DNA from 3 places in the Paenibacillus sp. BK720 genome. Region 3 is predicted to be linked to each of the others. Evidence: predicted binding sites of a transcription regulator. Region 3 holds the regulator's gene; each other region holds the start of a gene.
What was found. The regulator LexA, encoded in region 3, represses DNA repair genes until DNA is damaged. The targets are predictions, from matches to a motif close to CGAACATATGTTCG.

Region 1 (4,267 bases), 360 kb from region 3:
ATCCCACCAGAACGGCGCAATATCCGCCCCTTGCCGCCAGGCGCGAAGCTCCGTGATCAAATAGGCAAGCGTCCGCTGAGGATGCTCGATATACGATCGCTGATCGCCCGTCTCCATTCCGGGAGTCGGCTCCCCCGCCTTCTGATAGACCGGTATGCCCGGGAACAGCTGTCTCACCTGCCGGATCACTTCCGAAGGCAGCAGCGTTTTTCCTTCCTCATCCGCCTGCGCCCAGCTGATCCACAGATGCCGGCTCGCCGTCGTCAGAGCGTTGTAGATCAAGAAACGCTCGTCGAGGAGCCTGCGTCTTACGCCCGGCGCCATAACAAGACCTTCTTCGGCCAGGCGTTCCCGCTCCTGCTCGGTCAGCACGCCGTCCTCTTGAATACGCATTGGCATAACGCCGTCGTTGGCGCCAAGGACATAACAGATCTTCACATCCCCGGAACGCGTCCTGTCCATGCTGCCGACCAGCGCCTGATCAAGGGCGGGCGGTACCGCCGCAAGCTTCAGGCTTTCGAGTCCCGTCTCCACCATGCCGGCGAACAGCTCCGGAGGCATATCCTCGTCACCGACCATTTCTACCAGCTGATCCAGCAGCTGCATGACGCCATCCCACAGCTGCCGGTGCGATCTGGCACGCTGCGTACGGCCGGCGGCACTGTCCTCGCGGCTCCAGCGTTCGAGGCGGTCAGCGGCATCCGCATGATCCAGCAGCTTGTACAACGCTTCGCACATGTCTTTGACGTTGGAGGCTTTCTTCAAGGATTGCTCGAACCGGCGAAGCGGCGGTACAACGGCCTCTCTCGCCGCCATAACGGCCTGGAATTCCCGTTTGGCTTTTACCGAAGGCTCGTATAAGGTTTCCGGCTCATCTTCGAGGGATTGCTGCATAAGAGGCTTCCACCTGGAGCGGTCAAGCCACTTCCATCCGTCGACGCCGGCTGCCAGCACATAGTTTTCCAAGCGGTCAAACAGCTCGCGGGACATGCTGCCGTCAATCGGGAACAAAAGCTCGGTCTTGATGCAGCGGAATACCGCCTCGTAATGCCAGCCGTGAAGCACCGTCTCAAGCGCGGAACGAATAAATTCAACCAGCGGATGATGGACCGTATTATTTTTCTGGTCAAGGAAATAAGGAATCTCGTAGTCGTCGAATATCGTTTGAATATAATCGGTATACTCAGCCGCATTCCGCACCATAACCGCCATATCGCGCCAGCGCAAACCTTCTTCGCGGGCACGCCGAACCATATCGCGGGCTGCCGCTTCCACCTCTGCCCTTCTGTTCGCGGAGGCATGAAGGGATACGCCGCAGGTCGGGCTGTCTGCAGCCAGCATCTTCTTATCCGGAATAAGCATTGGGGTTCTTCCGCCATAGTGCTTCTCCAAATGAGCAAGCATCGGGCTCTCCTTGAACCGATATGGAACTCCTTCATCCAGCAGAACCGTTTCATGCACAGGCACGCCGGCTTGCGCCGCCAATGCGGCCAGCTTGCCATACGTTTCGGCCGTAGGATGGAAAAGCTCAAGCTCATGCGGCACCTCTCCGTTATCGTATGGACGGTCGAGCGTAAGCGCAACGGTCACTTCCGCGGAAGAAGCGATAAGCGTGCCAAGCGCATCATATTCCTTAGGCGTAAAGCCATGGAAGCCGTCAATCCACAGATGGGCTCCCGACATCGCCGGCGCGGCGGCATAGCCGGCAATCAGCTGCGTCAAATAATCTTCCGAATCAATATAAAGGCCGAGCAATTCCTGCTCCAGCTTGTCATAAACAAGCCGAAGATCATGCAGCTTCCGGTTCAGAAGCGATGCGTCTTCTACCGATGCCGTTGTTTCCTTCAGCAGATTGGCATCAATGCCGTATCGCTTCCACTCGGTCAGCAGCTCGCCAAGACGTTCGATAAAACCCGGCTGTTCAGCCCCGCTTTGAAATAGTTCAAGCTGCTTGCCCAGCCGGTGTATAATCTTGAACAGCATCATATGCTTGCCGTTATCGCTGATCGGAATCAAGGCAGTGCCGCCCGTCTCCTGCATGACGCGAAAGGCCAGACGGCGGAAGCTAAGCGCCTGGGCGCGAATCGTCCCGCTAAGCGTTGTGCCTTTCAAAAGCGCATACTCCGTCTGGAAAGTAGCCTGTTCCGGCACCAGCATAATAAGCGGCGCCCCATCCGGCTCGCCTTGCATCTTGGCGCGGATTGCATCCAGACAATACCTTGTTTTTCCCGTTCCCGAGCGGCCAAGCACAAATCGAAGCCCCATCTAACTCTTCCCCTCTGAATCTATTTCATAATCTATAATTCTATCATATCGCGGGTCTATTTTCACCCGGACGACAAACGTATGTTCTGGAAGAAACGTTATCTTTCAAGAAAATATTGCAATCCCTTAAATACCGAGTATAATACTAGGTAATAGGCGATCCTGATTGGAGGAACGGGTAATGACCACGGAAGAAACGCAATGGATTAACGATTATCTGGATTTATACAACTATGCCGAGCAAATCGGTGATCTGGAGTGGCAGCAGGAGATTACCCGTTCACTTGCCGCGTGGAAGGAACAAACAAACCAGCACGGTCTGTCGATGAAAGCCGCTGAGCTGTGGAGAAAGTTTGACGTCATCAACCGGAAGATGCTTGATCTTTACCGGCAATTGAGAAATTCCGATGATTCTTCCGATTTGAAAACGTTGCGGGAAGAGGTCTGGCTGCTGAAGCTTCAGCGTGTCGAACTAAGCCGGCAATTCAAAGAATCCTTCTAGCTAGGCGAACCGGCTACCTCCGTCCTTAGCGGAGAGCGTTTCAATCCGAAAAATTCTAAGGCGTGTAAGCCATGTTTGTAAGAAAAACTTGTTAATACTTAGAATTAAAATAAAAAATCCCGCATGCGGATTTCCGCTCTGCCGGATTATGGGTTAGCGGACATGCAGTGAACTGCTCTGTCCGTTATGGAACCGCTGGGTGCAGTCGACTGCCTATCAGCGTTACCTTTCTATTATACACTTCTATCAATCGATTGAATATGTCTATTTTTCGAACAAGAAGCCGTATGGTTCCCCCTGGGATCCATACGGCTTCTTTCAGCTTTATTTGCTCCGCACTTCGAACACGGCAAATTTCAAATAATGCCCTTCCGACACGCCAAGCAGCTGCGGATGATCCTTGCCTGCAGCCCGCCACTCCACGAGGCGCAGCAGCTTTCCGGCGTCGGATGCCGCCTCCTGAATCGTCTCGAGGAACAAATCCGGCCGCATATGATACGAGCAGCTGGCCGTTACGAGATAACCGCCCTCGTTCACCAGCTTGAGGCCATGCAGGTTGATGTCCTTATAGCCGCGGCATGCTCCGGCCACTGCGCTCTTCGTCTTGGCAAAAGCAGGAGGATCCAGGATGACAACGTCCCAGGTACGGCCGTTGCCGCTAAGCGGCTTGGAAGTATCCGCGCCGGAGCGGCTTCGCTCCGCGCGCTCTTCCACGCCTTTTACCTGCGTGCGCAAATAATCAAAGGCATCGGCCACGACAAATTCTACGCGGTCCGTAAAGCCATTGCGCTCCACGTTGCGGCGCGCCGTGTCGATAGCATGCTCGGATACGTCGAGACAGGTTACTTTTTTCGCCCCGTATTTGCAGGCATGAAGAGTAAAGCTGCCGGTATGGGCAAAGCACTCCAGCACGGTCGCACCGTCCCAATAAGGGAAGGTCACTTCTTTCCCGTTCGGGTTCACCGGTACAAGCCTCGTAACCTCCGTATCCGTATCAGCCGGACGATTCTCGAGGCGAATGCCGCTGCGCGCCCCCCAGCCCTTCATCAGGGGCTCGATAGAAGCGCGATTCTCGCGTTGATCGTAGAAATAGCCCGTCTTTTGACCTTCCACGATATCGACTTCCAGTTTAAGCCCATTCTCCTCAATTTCGAGAATGCGCGGGCACTCCCCATACAGCGCTCCGGTGCGCAGCTCCAGCCCTTCCAGCTGTCTAACCCCAACGTCGCTCCGCTCGTAGATCCCTTTCGGCTGGAATACGTCGACAAGAGCCTCTATAATCGCTTCCCTACGGATATCCATTCCAAGCGTCAAAACTTGAATAACCAGCACGTCGGCAAAACGGTCTACCACAAGGCCGGGAAGAAAATCAGCCTCTCCATAGACCAGCCTGCAATCGCGGTCCTGCACGAACCGGATGCGATGCGCTTCGCATAAACGGAACTTTTCTCGGAAGAAGTCGGCGTCCATCTCTTCGAGCGGCTGATAGGAGACGACCCG
Region 2 (4,267 bases), on a different contig from region 3:
ATGGAATCGGTAATCTTATCCCCGTACATGATAACCCGGCCATCGCTATTGCGCGCAGCTCTGCCAATCGTTTGAATGAGCGAGCGTTCGGAACGAAGGAAGCCTTCTTTGTCCGCATCCAATATCGCAACAAGGGATACTTCCGGTAAATCGAGACCCTCCCTCAAGAGGTTAATCCCCACAAGCACATGGAATGTACCGAGACGCAGGTCGCGAAGGATGGCGATCCTCTCCAGCGTCTTTATATCCGAGTGCAAATAACGCACTTTGATGCCGATTTCTTTGAAATAATCCGTCAGGTCCTCGGCCATCTTCTTCGTCAGCGTGGTGACAAGGACGCGTTCATCCTTGGCTATCCGGTCGCGGATCTCGATTAACAGATCATCGATTTGCCCTTTCGTCGGACGAACCTCAATAATTGGATCCAGCAGGCCTGTCGGACGGATAATCTGTTCAACCATCGTTGGACAGTGTTCCAGCTCGTAAGGTCCCGGTGTCGCCGACACATAAATCTGCTGTTTGGCCTTCTCCTCGAATTCCTCGAAGCGCAGCGGCCGGTTATCCAGCGCGGACGGCAGACGGAAGCCGTGATTAACGAGCATTTCCTTCCGCGCGCGGTCACCATTGTACATAGCCCTAATCTGCGGCAGGGTAACATGCGATTCGTCAATGACGATCAGCATATCGTCCGGAAAATAATCCATCAGCGTATACGGCGTTGCCCCGCGCTCCCGGAAGGTCAAAGGTCCCGAATAGTTCTCGATGCCGGAACAGAAGCCCATTTCCGCCATCATCTCGAGGTCGTAACGAGTGCGCTGCTCCAGACGCTGCGCTTCCAGCAGCTTGCCTTCCTCCCGCAGCTCCGCAAGACGTTCCTCCAGCTCACGCTCGATATTGCCAAGGGCAATCTTCATGGTTTCTTCATGGGTAACGAAGTGAGACGCCGGGAAGATGGCAACATGATCGCGTTCGCTTACAATCTCGCCGGTAAGCACATCGATTTCCGTAATCCGTTCGATCTCGTCGCCAAACAGCTCGACCCGGATCGCCCGTTCATTGTTGGCAACCGGAAAAATCTCTACGATATCGCCGCGGACGCGGAACGTACCGCGGATAAAGTTAATGTCATTGCGCTGGTACTGAATATCCACCAGCTTATGAAGGATCGTATCTCTGGACTTCTCCATGCCTACCCGCAGCGACAAGACCAGACTGCCGTACTCGGAAGGCGAACCGAGACCGTAAATGCAGGAAACGCTCGCTACGATAATGACGTCCCTGCGTTCGAACAAGGAACTGGTCGCGGAGTGGCGCAGCTTGTCGATCTCGTCGTTAATGCTGGAATCCTTCTCAATGTAGGTGTCTGTAGATGGAATATAGGCCTCAGGCTGAAAATAATCATAATAGCTGACAAAATAACTTACTGCATTGTCCGGGAAAAATTCCTTAAACTCGCTGCACAGCTGTGCCGCGAGCGTCTTGTTGTGGGCAATAACCAGCGTCGGCCGGTTAAGCTGCGCTATCGTATTGGCAATCGTATACGTCTTGCCCGTCCCCGTCGCGCCAAGCAGGGTCTGCTTGGCTTCTCCGTTTTTCACGCCTTCAACAAGTTTTCTGATGGCTCCCGGCTGATCGCCCTGCGGCGTGTAATCCGACTTTAATTGAAATAATTGCTCCGAAATCTCATTCACTTGCGTCATCCACCCCGTTTCCCTTACTCATCAATCATTATAGTCAATATATATAAGCGTAAACGGCATCAACGTCCTTGAAACTTAGAAGAAGCAGGCAACCGTCTCGCGGCCAAATCGATACGCGCACAGCATATCCGAATGTGTGTTCCCCTCTATTATAGACGTCTATAGAGGCTGATGCAAACATAAAATCAAAGGGCTTTCCCTAAGCAGCCGCCCAGGAAAAGCCCCGTTTCTATTCAGACATTCAAAGTACCCGAGCGATCTTCATCCTCCGCGTAAACGCCGCGGCTGCGCTTTGCCGTCCTTGCGCGGCGCAGTAGATCGATCAGCGTTGCCGGCTCCGCCGCAGCATAATATGTCGCCCGCTCATCGGGAGATAAGATAACCCCGAGCTGATGATGCTCCCCTTCATAACGGGCCCGCTGAACAAACTTGATCTCGCCGTCTCTGTTCAGCACCTCAAGCTTATACATCGCCGAATTGTTCTGCAGCGCTTCGTGAAGGTCTTCTTTCGTGAACACCTTGATGCCGTTCACCTTCGAAATAATCTCGCCGGCGTGCAGCTTCATTCCCTCAGCCGGCGTACCCGGCACGATACCCAGAATACGCAAGCCGCGATGATCATTCACGTATAGCGGGCTTTGCGCGGATTCCACGACACGGCTGCGCCAGATGATAGCCTCATGCAGAAGCAGCGAACATAAAGCGGCAAGCGGCAGCAGGGCCGGCAGCCACCAGGCGAGCAGCGCCGCACCGGTCAGCAGCAGGCTGTACCACATAAGCCCTTTTGCCGCATGGCGGGCTTTCGTCTCAGGCAGCATGGTACGCGTCATTTCGCTGAAGCCGATAATCATCGGCAAGGCCGCAACGGTCCAGCCCTGCGTCCAATCGCCGCCGAATAAAGGCGTCCAAGGCAGATCCACAACCGATGTCCCTCCGGTTGCCGGCACGAGCAGCAGCAGCGGAACAGGCCAGAAGCCCTGCAGCATATAGCCGCCTACTAGCTTCCCCCGCTTCCCCTCGAGGAAAAGCGGAGTAGCCAGCTTGCTTCCTTGTCTCCGGACAAGGAAGGCTTCTACAAGATGAAGAAGCGCCACCAGTACGAAAATCCCCGGCATATCAAGTCCGGCAAGCGAGGTCGCTGCGTCTCCGAGCCATCCGCCGCTATTCTCGAGCGAAGTGAAACCGACGATCCATTGCAGGAGCGCCAATGCTCCCGCACCGTAAGCAAAGCACAGATAGCGGATGCGGAACATGAGCAGCACAACCGCAGAACCCCATAGCCATAAAACAGCGTCCCCGGTTAGAGTTATGCCGATAAAGGCTCCTGCCACGGAAGCGAGCAACCCGGCCGCAAGTCCGGTTAGAGCCGCCTTGGCCACCAGCCGCGGCCAGATGTGCAGCCTCACGGCGAACATCCGTCTTTCCAGACTGATCTGCCGCGTGTACTGAAGGATAATAAATAATACAGCAATATAATAAAAAGGCTGCGCAAGCAAATGTACAAATGCCCGGCCGAACTGGTCTAGTAATGCATGGACTGCATCCAATCGCCACACTCCCATCCTCATCCAAAATAAAAGGCTGACTCAACTTAGGAGCCAACCTTTTATAAATTCGCCGTTACGTCTTTATTTCCTGCTGACCGCCCGGATAGCTTCCAGCAGCTGCTTATCGTTCTTCTGGTCTTTAATCCATTTCACTACGGCCTGCTCCAAAGACGACGCCGTCTTCGTGTCGATTTCGCCTGTAACCGGCAGTCCGGATGCGTTCTGGAAATCCTTAACGGCCTGCTCGGTGGAAGGATTGAAATAGCCGTCCTCCCGCTGCGTGGCGTAGCCAAGGCCGGACAGCATGACCTGCGCGTTCCGGATCTGCTCGCCCAGCATATCCTTGCGCAAGGTCTCCGTTAAGGTAAGCCTTGCCACCGTATACAGCTTCGGCGGCTGTACTTCCACCGTTGGCTTGATCCCCTTCTGATGAATCCAATTGCCATCCGGCGTCAGCCATTTCGCAATCGTCATTTTCACCAGGCTGCCATCCCCAAGCGTCTTGTTATAGCTGACTTGTACCGTTCCTTTACCGTAGGAGGTTTCCCCTACGAGAGTGGCCCCGGCCCGCTCCTGCAGGGCCCCGGCGAGAATCTCGGAAGCGCTCGCGCTTCCTTTGTTCATCAGCACGGCAATCGGATACGTCTTGCCGCCGCCCTGCGAGGTTGTTTTCTCGCGGTGGCCGTCGCGGTCTTCGACCTGCACGATCGTCTCGCCCTTCGGTATGAACTGCTGCGCGATATCAACCACAACCGGCAGAATACCGCCCGGATCGTTCCGCACGTCAATAACAAGACCCTTCATGCCTTGTTTCTCCAGCTTGGCGAGCTCTTCCTTGAAACGGTCCGCCGTGTTAAGGGAGAACTGACGGATCTCAATCACGCCTACGCCGTCGCTGCGCAGATTCGCGTATACCGTCTCTACATCAATGTCGTCGCGGACAAGGATGAGATCGATCGGCTGGGTATTGCCTGCACGCTCAATCCGAAGCTTCGCTTTCGTCCCCCTGGGACCACGGAT
Region 3 (4,267 bases):
CTTGCTCCTATGGACATGGGCGAGAACTGCCGCCGCGAAATCGTGCTTACGCTGGAAGAAATGGGCTTCGAGATTGAAGCTTCCCACCATGAGGTGGCTCCCGGCCAGCACGAAATCGACTTCAAATATGCGGATGCGATTAAGGCAGCTGACCAAATTCAAACGTTTAAGCTTGTGGTTAAGACGATTGCAAGACAACACGGCCTTCATGCCACCTTCATGCCAAAACCGCTGTTTGGCGTAAACGGTTCCGGTATGCACTGCCACCAGTCGCTCTTCCAAGGCAGCACAAACGTATTCTATGACGAGAAGGATCGTCTGGGCCTTAGCCAAACGGCACGTTACTACATGGCGGGCATCCTGGAGCACGCTCGCGCAATGGCGGCTATTACGAACCCTACGATCAACTCGTACAAACGGATGGTTCCCGGTTATGAAGCGCCTTGCTACGTAGCTTGGTCGGCAAGCAACCGCTCGCCAATGATCCGTATCCCGGCGTCCCGCGGTCTTAGCACCCGTATCGAGGTTCGCAACCCGGATCCGGCGGCCAACCCTTATCTGGCTCTTGCCGTCATGCTGAAAGCCGGCCTAGACGGCATCAAGAACAAAACGGCGCTTCCGGCTCCCGTAGACCGCAACATCTACATCATGACGGAAGAAGAGCGCCTGGAATCCGGCGTGCCAAGCCTTCCTTCCGATCTGAAGGAAGCGCTCGACGAAATGCTGCGCAGCGACGTTATCTGCGATGCGCTTGGCGAACATGCTCTTGCCCATTTCTACGAACTGAAAGAAATCGAATGGGACATGTACAAAACGCAAGTCCATCAATGGGAACGCGATCAGTATCTGACGCTGTACTAGGAAGGAAATCCCTTGGCGCTCTAAGCGTCCGGGGATTTTTCTTTTGAGGGCATTTTTAATTTAATTCGTGGACAAAGGGGAGTGCCCACTATATGCCCACATTACCCCCCCTTATTTTCAACCTATCTCCTGTATAAAGTCGGGGAACTGGCGGGGATCACGTTAGCAAGAATGATGTAGACGATAAGATTGCAGGGGATAAAGAGGAGGAACAACAGTCTTACATATAAAGGGGAGAGGTTGCAGTATTCGGCAATTCCTCCGCAAACACCGGCTATGGATTTGTTGAGCAAAGACCTGGTTAATTTCTTCTTCACGCTTAACCCCCTCAATACCAAGCAGAATAAGTCATTTGATCATACCATAATCAGGAAAATAAAAAGAGGCTGTTCTCCCTAACCGAATGTGAATTCGGATTAGCGGGAACAGCCTCTTCTATATCAATAGGTCAGTGGAAGTCGCGGAACAAGCCAACCACTTTGCCGAGAATGGTGACGTTGTTCAGGCGAATCGGCTCCATGGTGGAGTTCTCCGGCTGGAGGCGGATATGATCCTTCTCTTTGTAGAAGGTCTTCACTGTCGCTTCGTCGTCTTCCGTCATGGCTACTACGATATCGCCGTTATTGGCGGTCTGCTGCTGGCGGACGATAACATAGTCGCCGTTATGTATACCGGCTTCAATCATGCTGTCGCCAATGACATTCAGGATGAATACTTCATCGTCGCCTACGAAGTGTGCAGACAATGGGAAGTATTCTTCAATATTCTCAGTGGCCGTAATCGGCACGCCTGCCGTTACCTTGCCGACAATCGGTACCTGAGCCACAGCGGGGAGGATAATGCCGTCAACACCGTCTTGATCCAAAATTTCGATCGCCCGAGGTTTCGTTGGATCTCGTCTGATCAGGCCTTTCTTCTCTAGCCGATCCAGATGGCCGTGAACGGTGGAGCTTGACGCCAGGCCAACCGCTTCGCCGATTTCGCGAACTGAAGGCGGGTATCCTTTGTCCCGAACCTCATTCTTAATAAATTCAAGAATCGACTGTTGGCGGTTCGAAATCTTAGACACGTGAATCACTCCAATATAATATTTGTAGAAAATTATAGCATAGAACCGGAGTTCGTACAAACATAAGTTCTCAAAAACAAAAGTTCGCATTTTTTATTGACTGCAAACATTTGTTCGTGTTATTCTAAGAACATAAGAAAACAGAACAAACGTTCGGGGAGCGATAATCATGATTATGAATCCGTCTTTTTATAAAAGTATCCATAAGGAAGAAACCGCTAAATCGTTCAAGTTACGGGCGCATCACGTTCAACGTCATGCATTTAAGATTATTGTGTGCGCTGCAGTGTTCGTCCTTCTTTTTACGAGCTTCCTCATGATGCGTACGAATGCATCATCCGATCACATTCAAGAGGCTGCAGCGAATGAGCAGACCGTTATCGTAACGGCGGGAGACACGTTGTGGGGGATTGCAGATCGTTTTTACGAGGGGTCCAAAGACATTAGACAATACATATACAAGATTAAGGAACGCAACCAATTAAGCTCGGTAGAGCTTCGGCCAGGACAGGTATTAATTATTCCTCGATAGGCGATATAGAAAAGGACAGGTAATTCGGACACAGGATGTTCGAAATTATCTGTCCTTTTCTCATTCTTCTATCATTGCCTTGACAATTACTCGGGATAAAAGTCAAAATAGGTAAGAAGGATGAGTAATAAGCAAATGAGGTGAAGGCAGTGGAAGAAGTCATCGCGCGTATTAACGAATTATCCCGTAAAAATAAAACGGTAGGTTTGACGGAAGAAGAAATTGCGGAACGTGCCGTGTTGCGTCAGAAATATTTGGAGAATTTCAAAAGGAATTTCCGCCAGCAGTTGGATTCCATCGAAATTGTAGACGGCGATCCTAACGATGTCGCGCATTAATTAGGACATATATCCATTTAGCTAGCGTTGGCGCCGTTCCATGAACGGCGCCTGCAATATACAATAGGAGGAATTGCTTTGTCACGCACGTGGGAGCGCAAAGTGCGCAAAAATACGAACCAAATTAACAAGGCGCGTAAAAAGCATGGCGCATCGCAAATCGGCACTTCGGCAGCACCCAAGGTAGACCGGTATACCGGCCGCAACTACATATTTCCGATTGTGCTTATTTTGTTGATCAGCATGTATACGGTATTCATTACGACGGATCCATCCTTTAAGCCTACAACCATGTTCTGGGTAACGATAGGCTGCTACATTTTCCTTGCGCTGATTTTCTTCTTGCGGCGTCCTTACGTTACAATCGGCAAAGACTATATTCAAACCCGCAAAATGACGGGGGACAAGCAGCTGCATGTATCCAACATTAAAGGGATCAGCGTGCAAAACGGTGCTGTCGTAATCATGCAGCAAAAAGGCGCGAACTGGGTATTCTCGCGGCTGCTCAACCGTTATCCGACGGATGAGATCGGCAGCAAACTGCAGGATTTCGCCAAAACACACCATTTGCCTTTCGAACAAAAATAGAAAAAGAGTAGGAGAGTTATGCGAATTATGGGGAAGCAAGCGGTACTATTTGATCTTGACGATACGCTGTTGTGGGATGATCGCAGCGTAAAAGAAGCATTTGAAGCAACATGCCAAGCCGGTGCGGAAGCTGCCGGCGTTGATCCGCAGCAGCTTGAGGAAGCCGTACGCAAAGAAGCGCGCGCTCTTTACGAGTCCTATGAGACGTTCCCGTTCACGAAGATGATCGGGATTAACCCGTTTGAAGGACTCTGGGCGAACTTCCGCGAAGGCGAGCAGGAGGAATTCCGCAAGCTGGAGCAGCTTGCGCCGGGCTACCGCAAGGAAGCTTGGACACGCGGCCTGCGCGCGTTAGGCGTTGACAACGAAGAGCTGGGCGCAAAGCTTGCGGACCAGTTCCCTGCGGAACGCCGCAAGCGTCCGCTGGTCTACGATGAAACGTTCCGCGTGCTTGATGCCCTGAAAGGAAAATACAAACTGCTTTTGCTCACAAACGGCTCGCCGGATCTGCAGCGCGAGAAGCTTGCCGGCGTTCCGGAGCTGATTCCATACTTTGACCATATCATTATTTCCGGTGAGTTCGGGGAAGGCAAGCCTGCCGCGTCGATCTTCCGTCATGCCCTGGAGCGTCTCGGAATCGAGCCGGATCATGGCATTATGGTTGGCGACAAGCTGACTACCGATATTCTTGGCGCCAATACGATTGGCATGACTTCAGTATGGGTGAACCGTCATGGCGCGGTACGCAATGACGAAATCATTCCTTCGCACGAGATTGCTCATTTGGAAGAGCTGCTGCTGCTTCTTGAGCAATAATGGACAAGACAAAGCCCCTCGCCATCGGAAGATGGAAAGAGGGGCTTTTTTTTGAAAACGTCT

Region 1: the regulator LexA is predicted to act here: its motif matches at 2,340-2,353, upstream of addB (helicase-exonuclease AddAB subunit AddB).
Region 2: the regulator LexA is predicted to act here: its motif matches at 1,830-1,843, upstream of uvrB (excinuclease ABC subunit UvrB).

What each region holds. Positions count from the first base shown of each region.
Region 1 covers NZ_JAASRQ010000001.1:1,065,661-1,069,927, reverse strand. The annotation lists gene addB (helicase-exonuclease AddAB subunit AddB) at 1-2,265, opposite strand, end outside; gene FHT67_RS04615 (hypothetical protein) at 2,447-2,767, shown strand; gene FHT67_RS04610 (methyltransferase domain-containing protein) at 3,092-4,267, opposite strand, start outside.
Region 2 covers NZ_JAASRQ010000006.1:18,197-22,463, forward strand. The annotation lists gene uvrB (excinuclease ABC subunit UvrB) at 1-1,700, opposite strand, end outside; gene FHT67_RS21870 (PDZ domain-containing protein) at 1,934-3,247, opposite strand; gene FHT67_RS21875 (S41 family peptidase) at 3,329-4,267, opposite strand, start outside.
Region 3 covers NZ_JAASRQ010000001.1:1,426,422-1,430,688, forward strand. The annotation lists gene glnA (type I glutamate--ammonia ligase) at 1-861, shown strand, start outside; gene FHT67_RS06395 (PspC domain-containing protein) at 984-1,178, opposite strand; gene lexA (transcriptional repressor LexA) at 1,310-1,930, opposite strand; gene FHT67_RS06405 (LysM peptidoglycan-binding domain-containing protein) at 2,247-2,462, shown strand; gene FHT67_RS06410 (DUF896 domain-containing protein) at 2,612-2,800, shown strand; gene FHT67_RS06415 (hypothetical protein) at 2,879-3,388, shown strand; gene FHT67_RS06420 (HAD family hydrolase) at 3,416-4,204, shown strand; gene FHT67_RS06425 (1,2-dihydroxy-3-keto-5-methylthiopentene dioxygenase) at 4,267-4,267, opposite strand, start outside.